4 regions of the Paenibacillus sp. Dod16 genome follow, and region 1 is predicted to be linked to each of the others. Evidence: predicted binding sites of a transcription regulator. Region 1 holds the regulator's gene; each other region holds the start of a gene.
What was found. Region 1 encodes Rex, which represses fermentation and respiration genes when NADH is low (regulators of the CRP and FNR family bind a similar motif). Its sites were predicted from a motif close to TTGTGAAATATTTCACAA; they were not measured.
Positions count from the first base shown of each region.

Region 2: ACPV3A_RS01110 (polymer-forming cytoskeletal protein) is a predicted target of Rex. The motif match lies at 1,219-1,236, and genes of this name have one in related genera.
Region 3: ACPV3A_RS00505 (formate/nitrite transporter family protein) is a predicted target of Rex. The motif match lies at 1,881-1,898, and genes of this name have one in related genera.
Region 4: ric (iron-sulfur cluster repair di-iron protein) is a predicted target of Rex. The motif match lies at 1,596-1,613, and genes of this name have one in related genera.

Region 1 covers NZ_JBNDYG010000005.1:119,306-122,468, reverse strand. The annotation lists gene dinG (ATP-dependent DNA helicase DinG) at 1-873, shown strand, start outside; gene ACPV3A_RS05270 (redox-sensing transcriptional repressor Rex) at 936-1,601, shown strand; gene ACPV3A_RS05265 (amidohydrolase) at 1,576-2,877, shown strand; gene ACPV3A_RS05260 (DUF5590 domain-containing protein) at 2,909-3,163, shown strand, end outside.
Region 2 covers NZ_JBNDYG010000001.1:258,566-261,728, forward strand. The annotation lists gene argH (argininosuccinate lyase) at 1-206, shown strand, start outside; gene ACPV3A_RS01105 (alpha/beta hydrolase) at 394-1,167, opposite strand; gene ACPV3A_RS01110 (polymer-forming cytoskeletal protein) at 1,484-2,212, shown strand; gene ACPV3A_RS01115 (VanW family protein) at 2,496-3,163, opposite strand, start outside.
Region 3 covers NZ_JBNDYG010000001.1:115,764-118,926, forward strand. The annotation lists gene ACPV3A_RS00495 (TetR/AcrR family transcriptional regulator) at 1-261, shown strand, start outside; gene ACPV3A_RS00500 (MFS transporter) at 381-1,628, shown strand; gene ACPV3A_RS00505 (formate/nitrite transporter family protein) at 2,006-2,866, shown strand; partial or broken gene ACPV3A_RS00510 (hypothetical protein) at 3,017-3,163, opposite strand, start outside.
Region 4 covers NZ_JBNDYG010000036.1:57,799-60,961, forward strand. The annotation lists gene ACPV3A_RS24670 (pectinesterase family protein) at 1-1,390, shown strand, start outside; gene ric (iron-sulfur cluster repair di-iron protein) at 1,644-2,342, shown strand; gene ACPV3A_RS24680 (aldehyde dehydrogenase family protein) at 2,583-3,163, shown strand, end outside.

The DNA.
Region 1 (3,163 bases):
GCGGTGCCTGTCGACGTCAGCACCCACTTAAAGGAATTGTTTTTTGACAAAAAACAAAGCGTGATCCTGACATCGGCGACCTTGTCGGTGGACAAATCGTTTCAGTTCATGATCGAGAACTTGGGTCTTCAGGAAGCGGCAGATAACGGCAACCTGAACACGGTCCTGCTGCCGTCCCCGTTTAATTACAGGGAGCAGGCTCTCCTTGTTGTGCCGCGCGATTTTCCGAGCTTGAAGGGCTCGGTCGGGGATGCACTCTTTGTGAATACACTTGTGCAATCATTGGCTGATACGGCCATCGCAACGCATGGTCGCATGCTTGTCCTGTTCACCTCGTACCGCATGCTGCGTCAGGTGCATGAGCCCTTGAAGGAGGCGCTGGGATCCAGCGATATTACGGTACTGGGACAAGGGATGGACGGAACCAGCCGTACCAAGTTAATCCGGAGATTCCAGGATAGCAGCGCTTCGGTTCTGCTTGGCACCAGCTCCTTCTGGGAAGGAGTAGATATACCCGGTGAGGCGCTCACCTGCCTTGCCATCGTCCGGCTGCCGTTCCAGCCGCCGAATCACCCTCTGGTCGAAGCCAAGAGCGAGCTTCTGCAGCAGCAGAAGAAGAACCCGTTCATGAAGCTTTCGGTTCCGCAAGCGGTCATTCGCTTCAAACAGGGATTTGGCCGACTGGTACGGACCGCGCAGGATAAGGGGATTGTCATCGTTTACGATACTCGGGTCATTGAATCCTATTACGGGAAGTATTTCTTATATTCCTTGCCTGGACCGAAGATGGAGCACATGCCGACAGAGGGGATCGTTCCCCGAATTTCGAAATGGCTGCAGGAAGAGGCAGGCATAGGGAACCAAGCTGAATAAAGTGAAACCATGAACGAGCACAAACAAATGTAGTTATTAACCTATTATTAGGGGGAGCATGCATGAAATCGGAAAAAATTTCGGAAGCCGTGGTCCGCAGATTACCTGTATACTTGCGCTATTTGAATGAGCTTCAGAAAAGGGAGGTCTCCACGGTTTCCTCCCAGGAACTGGGGCAGAAACTGGACCTCAATCCTGCTCAAATTCGTAAGGACCTAGCGTATTTCGGTGATTTTGGACGGAAAGGGATCGGATATGACGTATCTTATCTGATCGAGAAAATTCGCCAGATTCTAAAGCTGGACCAGAAGATCAATGTCGCATTGATTGGGGCCGGTAATCTTGGACATGCATTATCGAATTACAATGCATTTCTGAAGGACAATATGAAGATTGTGGCGGTTTTCGATTCGTATTCTCCCAAAGTTGGTATGAAAATTAACAATTTGGTCGTACAGCCGATGGAGGAACTGGAGAAGACGGTTCATGAGTACGGCATTCGTATCGGGATTATCACCGTTCCGGATTTTGAGGCGCAGAATGTAGCGAATCAACTTATCGCGGCAGGCATCGAGGCTATCCTGAATTTTGCGCCGACCATCCTGAAAGCTCCACCCCATATCCGTATCCATACGGCAGATTTTACTACGGATTTGCAGAGTTTGGCCTATTATTTGGATAACGGCAAGGAGGATGCAGCACATGACGACAACGAAGTGGATGGTTAAAAACGGAACGTTTGCGGTACTAGAGGAAGGCAGATCCGTGTTACACGGATATATGGTCGTGGAGAACGACCGGATCACTTACCTGGGTGAAGAAGAGCCGACTGTCCAAGAGGGAACAGAAATCATCGACGGAACCCATCTGTTTTTCCTGCCTGGATTGGTGAATACGCACGGACATGCGGCCATGTCGCTTCTTCGCGGGTATGGCGACGATCTGGCACTGCAAGTATGGCTTCAGGAAAAAATGTGGCCGATGGAAGCCAAATTCACGGCCGACGATGTATACTGGGGAACCTCGCTCTCCGTGCTGGAGATGATTAAAGGCGGAACCACGACATTTGTGGATATGTATGATCATATGGATCAGGTTGCAAAGGTAGTGGAGGACTCAGGCATGCGCGGCGTTCTGACGCGCGGTGTCATCGGATTATGTCCGCCTGAGGTGCAGCAGCAGAAGCTGGAAGAGGCGGTTGCATTCGCGAAAGACTGGCATGGTCAGGCTGACGGTAGAATTACGACGATGATCTCACCGCATGCACCCTATACGTGCCCGCCGGATTTCATCGAAAAATTCGTGCAAGCGTCACATGATTTGAATCTGCCTTTGCATACGCATATGTCCGAAACGGAAACGGAAGTAGCTCAGAACGTAAATGACTACGGACTTCGCCCTGTTGCCCATCTAGAGAAGCTTGGCATGTTCTCCCGTCCAACGCTGCTTGCGCATGCCGTCCATCTGACCGATGAAGAAATCGAAATTCTGGCCAAACATCAAGTTATGGTTTCGCATAATCCAGGCAGCAATTTGAAGCTTGCCAGCGGCATCGCTCGCGTGCCTGCACTGCTGAAAGCCGGGGTCACCGTGTCTTTGGGTACCGATGGACCTGCCAGCAATAATAATCTGGATATGTTTGAAGAGATGCGGCTCGCCGCACTGATCCATAAAGGAGTAAGCGGGGATCCAACCGCAATTCCAGCATCCGAAGCGCTTCGGATGGGTACAGAATATGGAGCCAAGTCAGCCTTCCTTACGGATATTGGTACGCTTGCGGTAGGCATGAAGGCAGATATGATCGCACTGAACACGGATCAGGCGCACTTCCTTCCGAAGACGGATTACATTTCTCATGCTATCTACTCCGCCAGTGCGAAGGATGTAGAGCATGTATGGGTTGACGGCAAGCAGGTAGTGAAGAATGGCGCGAGTCTCACTCTCGATGAGGAACGTATCCGCCGGGAAGCGCAGCGTGCCTTTGAGCGTCTTACAACCCTCTAGGGAATAATCAAGGGGAGCGAGGAAGACGGATTTGAAGAAAAAAACGAAGTGGATATTGCTGAGTGTATCCGGCGTGCTGCTGTTACTGCTTGGTTTACAGCTCTATTATTCATATGTGATGAAAGATGCTTGGAATGAAGAAAGAATGGCAATTGCTGCCGCCAAACAGCATGGCCAATTGGTTACGTCCGGGAAGACCTATAAATCGGTGTGGGGCGAGGACAATAACTATTGGGTGATAAGCGGGAAGGATCAGGACAATCAAGATCGTATGGTATGGGTGAAA
Region 2 (3,163 bases), on a different contig from region 1:
ACCTGACGCTGGATGAGTTCAAGCAGTTCTCGGAGCTGTTCGACGACTCCATTTATGGTGTGCTTCAACCCGAGACGGTAGTCAATGCGCGTAACGTTTACGGCGGCACGGCAACCGAGCAGGTGAAGGCGGCCATTGACCGCAGCGTGCGGACGCTTCAGGTTACGGAAGAATGGCTGGGTCTCCGTCAAGGGAATGTAGAGTAACGATACAGAAATCGCAAGCGTGAAAAAATAGAGGTGGACCGGCAAACGCTACATTTGCCGATCCACCTTTTTTAAGATATCAAAAAAGTATGAACGAATCGCAGGGGCGGTGTCCTCCATTGCATGCGGATAAACCGAACAGCGGGACAACTGCTGCCCGTAGGATGGGCATGCATATCTGGATTCATCAGGCTTTCAACGGAAGCCACTTCAGCACATCCTGAATGTGAGTATCCCAATATCCCCAATCATGGCCGCCTGGGCCTTCCAGATAGGTGAGATCGAGGGAGGTTTCTTCGCAGGCCTTGCGGAACGCTTGATTGTCTTCATAGAGGAAGTCTTCGGTTCCGCAGCATTGATACAGCAGCGGCTTAGGCCCCTCTGATCGATCGACTTCCTGAAGCAGCCACAGCAGGTCGTTGTCGGTGCCGGTAATATCTTGATCTCCGTAGACTAATTGATGTTCAAACAAGGCCTCATTCCTCCGGACATGACCCGCCATATCGAGCGCGCCCGACAAACTGGCAGCTGCGGCAAAGGCTTCGGGACAGCGAAGGGCCAGCTTGAATGCCCCGTACCCGCCCATGGACAAGCCGGCGACGAAGTTATCTTCTCTCGCGTGGGATAACGGGAAGAAGGAACGGGCAATGGCCGGCAGCTCCTGGCTGATGAAGGTCCAGTATTTGCCGCCGTATTCCATGTCCGTATAGAAGCTGCGGTGCACCTGCGGCATAACGACGGCAATGCCCATCTCGGCCACATAGCGTTCGATGGAGGTTCTGCGCAGCCAGATGGAATCGTCGTCGGACAGGCCGTGCAGCAGGAAGAGCGTCGGATGCAGCCCTTTTTTGGCATGATTGGTCATACCAATCTGCGAAGAGGTTTGCTGAGGGAGAATAACGGTCATGGACGTGCTGAGACCGAGTACCTCCGAGTAGAAGTGACATTGCATAAGAGCCATGTTATGTATCCCCTTTCACTTTTGTAAATGTGAGATCGAAAAGACGAGTCTATTTAAATCATATCACAATCCTCGGGGATATAAAGGCGGCTCGGGCCGGAATCGAAATGGATAGGATAAGCTGCATACTTCATCTCGGTCTCGAGACCGAGGCGAAGTTCAGCCATCGGGCTGTTCTATGATTAGCGGGGTTGTGGTATCTTAGAGGGAGATTATGGCTCCACCCTGGTGGAGGATGGACTTTTATTTAAGGTAATTGTTGTGATGAAGCAGTTTAGATATAGATAGTGATTACTTTGTGATATGGAGGATACTCATGATACCACGTGACGACAAGCTATCCGATCTGAAGATTACGGGCACCGGAAGTTCAAGCGGCGGCCAATACGACAAGGTACGCATTGACGGTGCCGGGCAAATAAATGGAGATCTGGAGTGCCGGGAATTGATAGGCAATGGAACGATGAGCGTCAATGGCGCCGTCGCTGCGCGTACGATTCGCGTGAACGGTTCGGGAACCATTAAGGGGGCCGTGGAGTCTGAGGAGCTGAATGTTGCCGGCAGCCTGAGCTTGAAAGAAGGATTGCGCAGCAGATCCATCTACATCGGGGGGCATTGCAGCGTTCACGGAGATTCCGAATCGAAGAAGCTTGAGGTTACCGGAAACTTGAGAAGCCATGGTGATGTGCGGAGTGAATCCGCCACGTTCCAGGGAGGCTTTAAGATCGATGGCCGCCTGCATGTTGGAACAGCGGATATCCGAGTATTGGGTCGCTGCCTTGCACAGGAAATCGTTGGAGACCGGATCACGATTCGCAAAAAAGGGAAGCGGCTCTGGGAAATGCTGTCCTTGTCTTTAAGGGGAACGCGCCTGGAGGCTCGTATTATTGAAGGCGACGTCCTTGATCTCGAGTATGTCGAAGCTGATATCGTCCGCGGTAATCGGGTGATCCTAGGCAAAGGCTGCGAGATTCGGCAAGTGGAGTACAGAGATGAACTGTCACAGCATCCGGAAGCCGAGGTCAGAGCGTCCAGGCGGTTTTAAGGGTGGAAACCATCCCCGCGTTCAGGCCTTAGGCCGAACAGGTGGAATATACCGAGGCCTTCAGCGCAGATGCCATGGCAGAAGTCGGGACCTTTTATAAAATCGATGTCTTACACTAAATAGCGGCAAGGCAAACAGCCCGGATTCGCGGTTCTATTCGCGAATCCGGGCTGTTCCATGTTTCTACTATGTTCGGTATGACCAATGGGAAATCCTCAAGGGCTTTCGCCGCAGAACGGAACCGATAGAGTAGACGTCGATGTTTTTAATGCTATCTCCAGGTTTAGGGTGCGCTGATACCGTCCTCAACCACTTCCTCTTTCGGTGTGTCATTCGCTTCCGGCAGTTGGACCTCGCTTGTCGGATTGATGGCAACGATGCTGTTCTGGGGGCGATAGGTATCCTTGGATATTTTAACCTTCTCTACAACCTTGCCGTTTACTTTCTTGGTTCGGTAGGTTTCAACCACATAGCCTGGCTTCCCGTTCTGAACCACCTGCTTGAGTCCTGGCGGCAGCGAGTTATTGTGAATGACCTTCTCTGGTGACGGCAAGGTTTCAACGGTGGTGGACACAAGCTCATATTCCGTGTTTTCCGGGAAGGTGCCAAACATCTTCAACGTTAAATTACCGTGCGATACTTCCGATAAAATAAGCAGATGCTTGCCTGTGTTGTTTCGGAAACGGAAATTGATCGCCCCTTCCGCGAAGGTGGCATCCTGCCCCTTGGGCAGGTAGCTGACCGGAAGGGAATGATTCCGCCTTTCGGTGATCTCCAGTCCGATCAGTAGGGCGGCATGATACACCGTGCTGGATACCTGGCAGATTCCGCCGCCGATGCCGGGGACCAGCTTGCCGTTCACGATGACAGGAGCTTCTTCAAAGCCGTATTCCTTTTTCGCGGTATCAATAATATGAGCATAATTGAATTCATCGCCGGGCTTCAGAATCA
Region 3 (3,163 bases), on a different contig from region 1:
ATCAATCAGCCGGAGAATAAGACGATTGTGGGCGAGATGCTGGCCATCCTGCAAGGTCCGCGCACGCTCTACCGCGAGATTTTCGCAGAAGGAGTAAGCGAAGGGCGAATACCGGCAGAGGATGTAGAGGAAATATCCATCATATTCGCATCGCTGCTTGATGGGATGTCGGTGTGGTATTTTGAACGGACCCAGGAGGAATCAAGGCAGCTGTATCGCAAGGGAGTCACTTACTTTTTAAACGGTGTGTTATCGAGTTGAGGATCGTAGTGAACCGGAGGATTTATCGGAAACGCTTCTTCTCGATTTGCAAGCGGGGCGGGCGTTTCCGCATAAATATATTTAAACCGAATAGTCGGTTTAAACTAGGGGGATAAAACATGAGGCATTTGTTTGGCAACCGCGCGTTCGTGCTGCTGATGGTTTCGGATTTCATGCAAAATATCGGGATCTGGATCCGCAACATGGCATTGTTGTTCTTCATTATGGAGAAGAGCAACCATGATCCGGTCGCCGTATCGCTGCTTACCGTAATTGAATACGCTCCGATCTTTGTGATCTCCATGATTGGCGGCGTGCTGGCGGACCGTTGGCGTCCCAAGCGAACGATGATCTGGGGGGACATTCTCAGCTTTTTATCCATATTGCTTATCCTGTTCGTTGTGTATGCGGGATATTGGCAGGCCGTTTTTGCGGTGACCCTGGTCTCGGCTGTTGTATCTCAATTCTCGCAGCCTTCGTCCATGAAGCTCATCAAGCGCTGCTTGCCGGATGAGCATGTGCCCGCGGCCACAGCTTTGTCCCAGACCTCGATGTCGCTGTTTATCATTTTGGGACCGATGGTCGGTACGACGATTTATCAAGCTTTTGGATTGCAGGCGTCTTTAATCAGCTTGTTGGTTCTATTCGGCGCTTCGGCGATCGTGCTAATGTGTCTTCCTTCCAGTGTGGATGAACCCTCTAACAATTCGGAATCGACCGGTTCTTTTATGAAGGACATGAAGGCGGGCATCACTTATATCGGGTCCAGCCGGCTGTTGAAGGTGCTGCTGGTGGTCTATGTTTTATTGGCGCTCGGCAGCGGACTTGTTCAGCCGCTTGATATCTTTGTCATCACGGAGCGTTTACAACTGGCAATGTCCAGCGTTCAGTGGTTCACCGCGCTAGAGGGCCTAGGCATGTTAATTGGCGGCGTGCTGGCTGCTGTCATTGCGGGGAGAGTGAAAGGCAACTACTTGTTGTTCGCCGGGCTTGCCTTCCTTGGCCTCTCGACCTTTGTCGAGGTGCTGTCCCAGTGGCCGATCCTGACCGGCACGATGCGCTTCGCAACCGGGGTGCTGATGGCGATGGCGCAGACGGTTCTGATGGCCGTGATGATGCAGCAGGTGGAAGAGAAATTCATCGGTCGGCTGAATGGCGTGATGACGCCGATGTTTACCGGCATGCTGCTCATCGGCTCCGGGTTTACGGGATGGTATATGTCGGTAACCTCCATTGTGGTCGTGTATTTTACGGCAGGCGCGCTCTTCCTGCTTTCGTCCTTGATTAGCATGAAGCTTCCGATCTCGAACGTTCCGGCTCAGGAAAAGGAAACGCCTGTTAGAGTAGAGACTGCCGCCGAGGCATAGGATAGTGGTTAGAACGTGTTGCTGGTAAATTGGCATAGGCTGCTGGTTTAGAACGTGTTGCTTATAAACTGGCATAAGTTAGCTGGTTTAGAACAAGAGGGCTGGTAAAAGCACCAACCAAGCGGTGTCGGGATTATCTCCGGGCACCGCATTTTTTTATATGTACCGCTGGCTCAGATCGAGCGAATGATCGATCTCAAACGTGATCAAGGGCAGCCAGGACACAAGGATGTCCGATCCTGACGTACTGGGTCGTGATATAATTCACGTTCTTGCTTTGGCTGCTGCGGTACAATATGGGTAACTGTAACAGAAACATCAGAAGCTGCATTCGAGAGATTTTCAGGACGGAATGCGGGAGAAATGGGGGAACGGCCATGGCCTATTACAAACCGGATCGCATTGCGGAGATCACCGTGGAGAACGGGGTGAAAAAAGCACATAACTCCGTCATGAACGTAATGATATTAGGATTTTTGGCGGGGGCTTTTATCGCGCTCGGCTTTTTGCTGGATATTCGCGTGATTGCCGGGGCGTCTGAGGCTTGGGGAGGCATTGCCGGTTTTATAGGCGCGGCGATATTCCCTGTCGGACTGATCCTTGTATTGCTCGCAGGCGGAGAGCTGCTGACGGGCAACATGATGGCCGTGTCCCTGGCCAGATTCAAGAAGCGGATTTCCACGAAGGAGATGATACGGAATTTAGCTCTCGTCACGGTAAGCAATATGGCGGGGGCGTTGTTCGTCGCTTACTTCTTCGGTCATGTGACCGGTCTGACAGGCAGCGGAGTTTATCTGGAGAAGCTGGTGGATATGGCGGGACACAAGCTGGACGACAGCTTCCTGCAGGCTTTCTTGTCGGGCATCGGCTGCAACTGGCTCGTAGCGCTCGCCGTGTGGCTGTCCTACGGATCGGACCAGATGAGTGGCAAAATTTTCGGGATCTGGTTTCCGACGATGGCGTTTGTAGCCATCGGCTTTCAGCACGTGGTGGCCAACATGTTCCTCATTCCGGCCGCGATATTTGAAGGGTATTACAGCTGGGGTGAGTATTTCATAAATTTCATTCCGGTATGGCTTGGCAATTTCGTCGGAGGCGCGCTGTTTGTGGGAGCTGCCTACGGGACCGTATATTTGAAGAAGAATGATAAGGTTGAGGTCATTCCACGCGGCGAACAAGAAGCTGCGCTGCCTTCCGCTCCGGCTACCGGCACTGCTCAACAGGTTCATTCTGCGTAGAAATATTATACTGAAGCCTGGTAAATAAAGGCGAGAAAATAGCTGCGATCGACCGCTCCCTAAGGGATAGGGTCGGATGATCGCAGCTTTTTTGTCGTTGTTGGCGGAGCGGACTCTTTGCATAAGTCGCAAAAGGAACAAGCCCGCTATTTATAAATGGTAAGGCACAGTCGTAAAAATCACTTCTCTCCGATACAGCAAATGTGCACGGATGAGCAAGCTGGATTGATTGTGCAGGAAGTTATGCCAGCCCTTATTGGGGATGAACTGCGGGATGACCATGGTAACCTGGTAGTC
Region 4 (3,163 bases), on a different contig from region 1:
CACGTTTGCGAATGGAGCGGGTCCTCAAGGCCCGGCGCCCGCGCTGGACCTTCGGGGAGACCGGGCCTATTTCAACAATGTCCGCATGATCGGTTATCAGGATACGTTCTTTGTGAACAATGCCGGGAAACGGGTCTATGTAAAGAACAGTTATATTGAAGGAGCGGTGGATTTTATCTATGGACCTGGAATCGCCGTGTTTGACCAGAGCGTCATTCACAATGTCCGTTCAGGCGGATATATTACCGCTGCCAGCACGCCGGAAAATCAGCCCTACGGATATTTGTTCCTCAACAGCAGGATTACAGGAGCGGATGGAATCGAAGATGTCTACCTCGGGCGACCATGGAGACCCTTTGCCCATGTGCTGTTCATGAACACGGAAATGGAAGGAATCGTGCACGATAAAGGCTGGCATAACTGGGGACGACCGGATAACGAGAAAACCGCCAAATACTATGAATATAACAATACCGGACCTGGTGCGGCAGCCGAAGCCCGCGCGAATTGGTCGAAGCAGCTCACGCCGGAGGAAGCGAATCTGTACACGATTCCAATGATGATGAAGGGATCGGATGGTTGGGATCCGACTAGAATGCCTGTTCTTCCGCAGCCTTACGGGGAAGAAGACGATACACCTCCGCACACATCGTCCAAAATAACACCGGAAACACCGAACGGCCTGAACGGCTGGTATACGGTGCCGGTTACCATTGAATTGAGTGCGGAAGACGACGGTTCAACTGTTACCGAAACCGTCTACAGTTTAGACGGTATCACCTGGACTTCGTACTCGGGGCCGATCGTTCTGGACCGGGAAGCGGCCGCGGCTGCGATATACTATCGCTCCGTCAACGCTGCAGGTCTTGAAGAAAGCATCCGATCCATTGTATTGAACATGGATCTGTCCCCACCGGATATTCACGTAGAAACACCGGTACAGGAGGGAGGATGGAATGTCTCCAGGGATTGGACGCCGATCATTGAAATGAGCGATTCCGTTTCCGGCGTCGACGACAGCCGGACGGTTATCAAGCTGGACGGTAATCCCGTTCAACCCGGTGAAGCCATCCCGCTGTATCAGCTCCCGCTCGGGAGTCATGTCTTAACCGTTGAAGGAGCAGATCTTGCGGGCAATACGTCAGTAGCTGAGATTGAATTTCAGACGGTTACGAGCACCGGTGATATGATCGCTTTGATCGAACGGTTCCTGAGCAGCGGAGAGATTGGGAATGCCGGTATCGCCAACAGTTTGACAAAGAAGCTGGAAAAGGGAAATATGGGCAGCTTTGAGAACGAGGTCCGGGCACAGCGGGGCAAACATGTGTCAGAACTGGCGGCGGACATCCTGCTGCGGCATGCCGAGGCATTAAGAGAAGGGATTATATAAGTTCTAAAGCCCTCAAATTTTGAATCACGCTGGATATCATGATGCTTCTATTCCAGAATCCACAAAACAGGGATGATGAGATCCCTGTTTTTGTGTTGCTCTGGCTCCCGTAGTTCTCGGATCCTGAACGTTCACATAGTGTTCCATTTCAGTATGACTGCAATCACATGTACGGAGACAGGAGTTTCATATACTTGGGTTGTAAGAGTGAAATAGTTCACAAAGACGGGGTTTAGTCTAAGGAGGTTTGACTATGAGTTCATTCACGCTTCAGAGCCAGGTATCCGATATTGTTACATCCATCCCGCAAACGGCGGATTTATTCCGATCACTCCGGATTGATTTTTGTTGTGGAGGGCAGGTGCCACTGGAAGAAGCAGCTAAACAGCGTAATTTGGAACCTGCCGCCGTACTGGAGAAGGTTCAAACCCTGGAGAACAAGTTTGCCGATTATCAGGAAAGCCGTCCGGCTTCACTGAGGGAATCCGAACTGATTGAATACATCCAGCATAAACATCATGCCTTCTTGCGGGATGAATTACCTGCTTTAACGCCGTATGTGACGAAGTTGGCACGCGTTCATGGAGAGCATCATCCCGAGCTTCTCCGGGTGCAGGAGCTTTTCTCGGATCTGAAAAAAGAACTGCTGGAGCATACGAAGGATGAGGACGAGCATGTATTCCCGCTTATCTTGAAATTTGTTGCAGAGCCTAACCACCAAGCTGCAGCGGAGCTTAAGCCGCATGTGTCTGAGCTGGAAGATGAACATGCTCACGCCGGCAGATTGCTTCAAGAGCTCAGGGAAGTAACCGCTGATTTCGAACTTCCGTCGGATGCCTGCGGCACGTATCGGCTGGTCTATCAACGGTTGGCCATGCTTGAAAAGGACACCTTCGAGCATATCCATCTGGAAAACAACATCTTGTTTGAGCGGATTCGCGAAGCGGTATAACGTTGGTTAGAACCCCTTCTAAGCTGGGTGATGTATTGCTCGGATGACGATCGAACGTGTAAAATAACGCCCTAACAATAACGCCCTAACCTTAAGGTTAGGGCGTTATTGTTTTGTCATGATTAGCGTGCAGACTCCTTCCCCGGGAGGGAGAAGAGGTCAAATAAAATTCACTTAACTATTCCCTGTATTCAGTCGATAAATATATCAGTTGGAATTATTCGACACAGGAGGGTTCATATGGATTATTCGAAATTGGGAAAACAATTCATAGGCGGGGTATGGCGAGACGGTAAAAGCGGTAAAACGCTGCCTGACATCAATCCATATAATGATGAGGTCATTACGGCTTTTCAAATCGCGAGTGTTGCAGACATTGATGATGCCTATCAGGCTGCCTACCAAGCTAAGCTGGAATGGGACAAGGTTAACCCTTACCGTAAACGTGACATCCTTGAAAATGCGGTTAAATATATGGAGTCGCATGAGGAAGATATTACGTCCATTATTGTTCAGGAGCTGGGCGGAACGTGTCTGAAGGCGGCATTCGAGATCGGTCTTGTGAAAAATATGATTAAGGAAGCGGCAACGTTCCCCCTAAGAATGGAGGGAAAGATTTTACCATCCACTGAAGATGGCAAGGAGAACCGACTGTATCGGATCCCGGCTGGCGTGGTTGGGGTGATCAGTCCATTTAACTTTCCTTTCTTCTTGTCCATGAAGTCCGTCGCCCCGGCATTAGGTGCCGGCAACGGCGTCGTGCTGAAGCCGCATGAGGATTCGCCGATTACGGGTGGAACGCTGATCGGCAAGATTTTCGA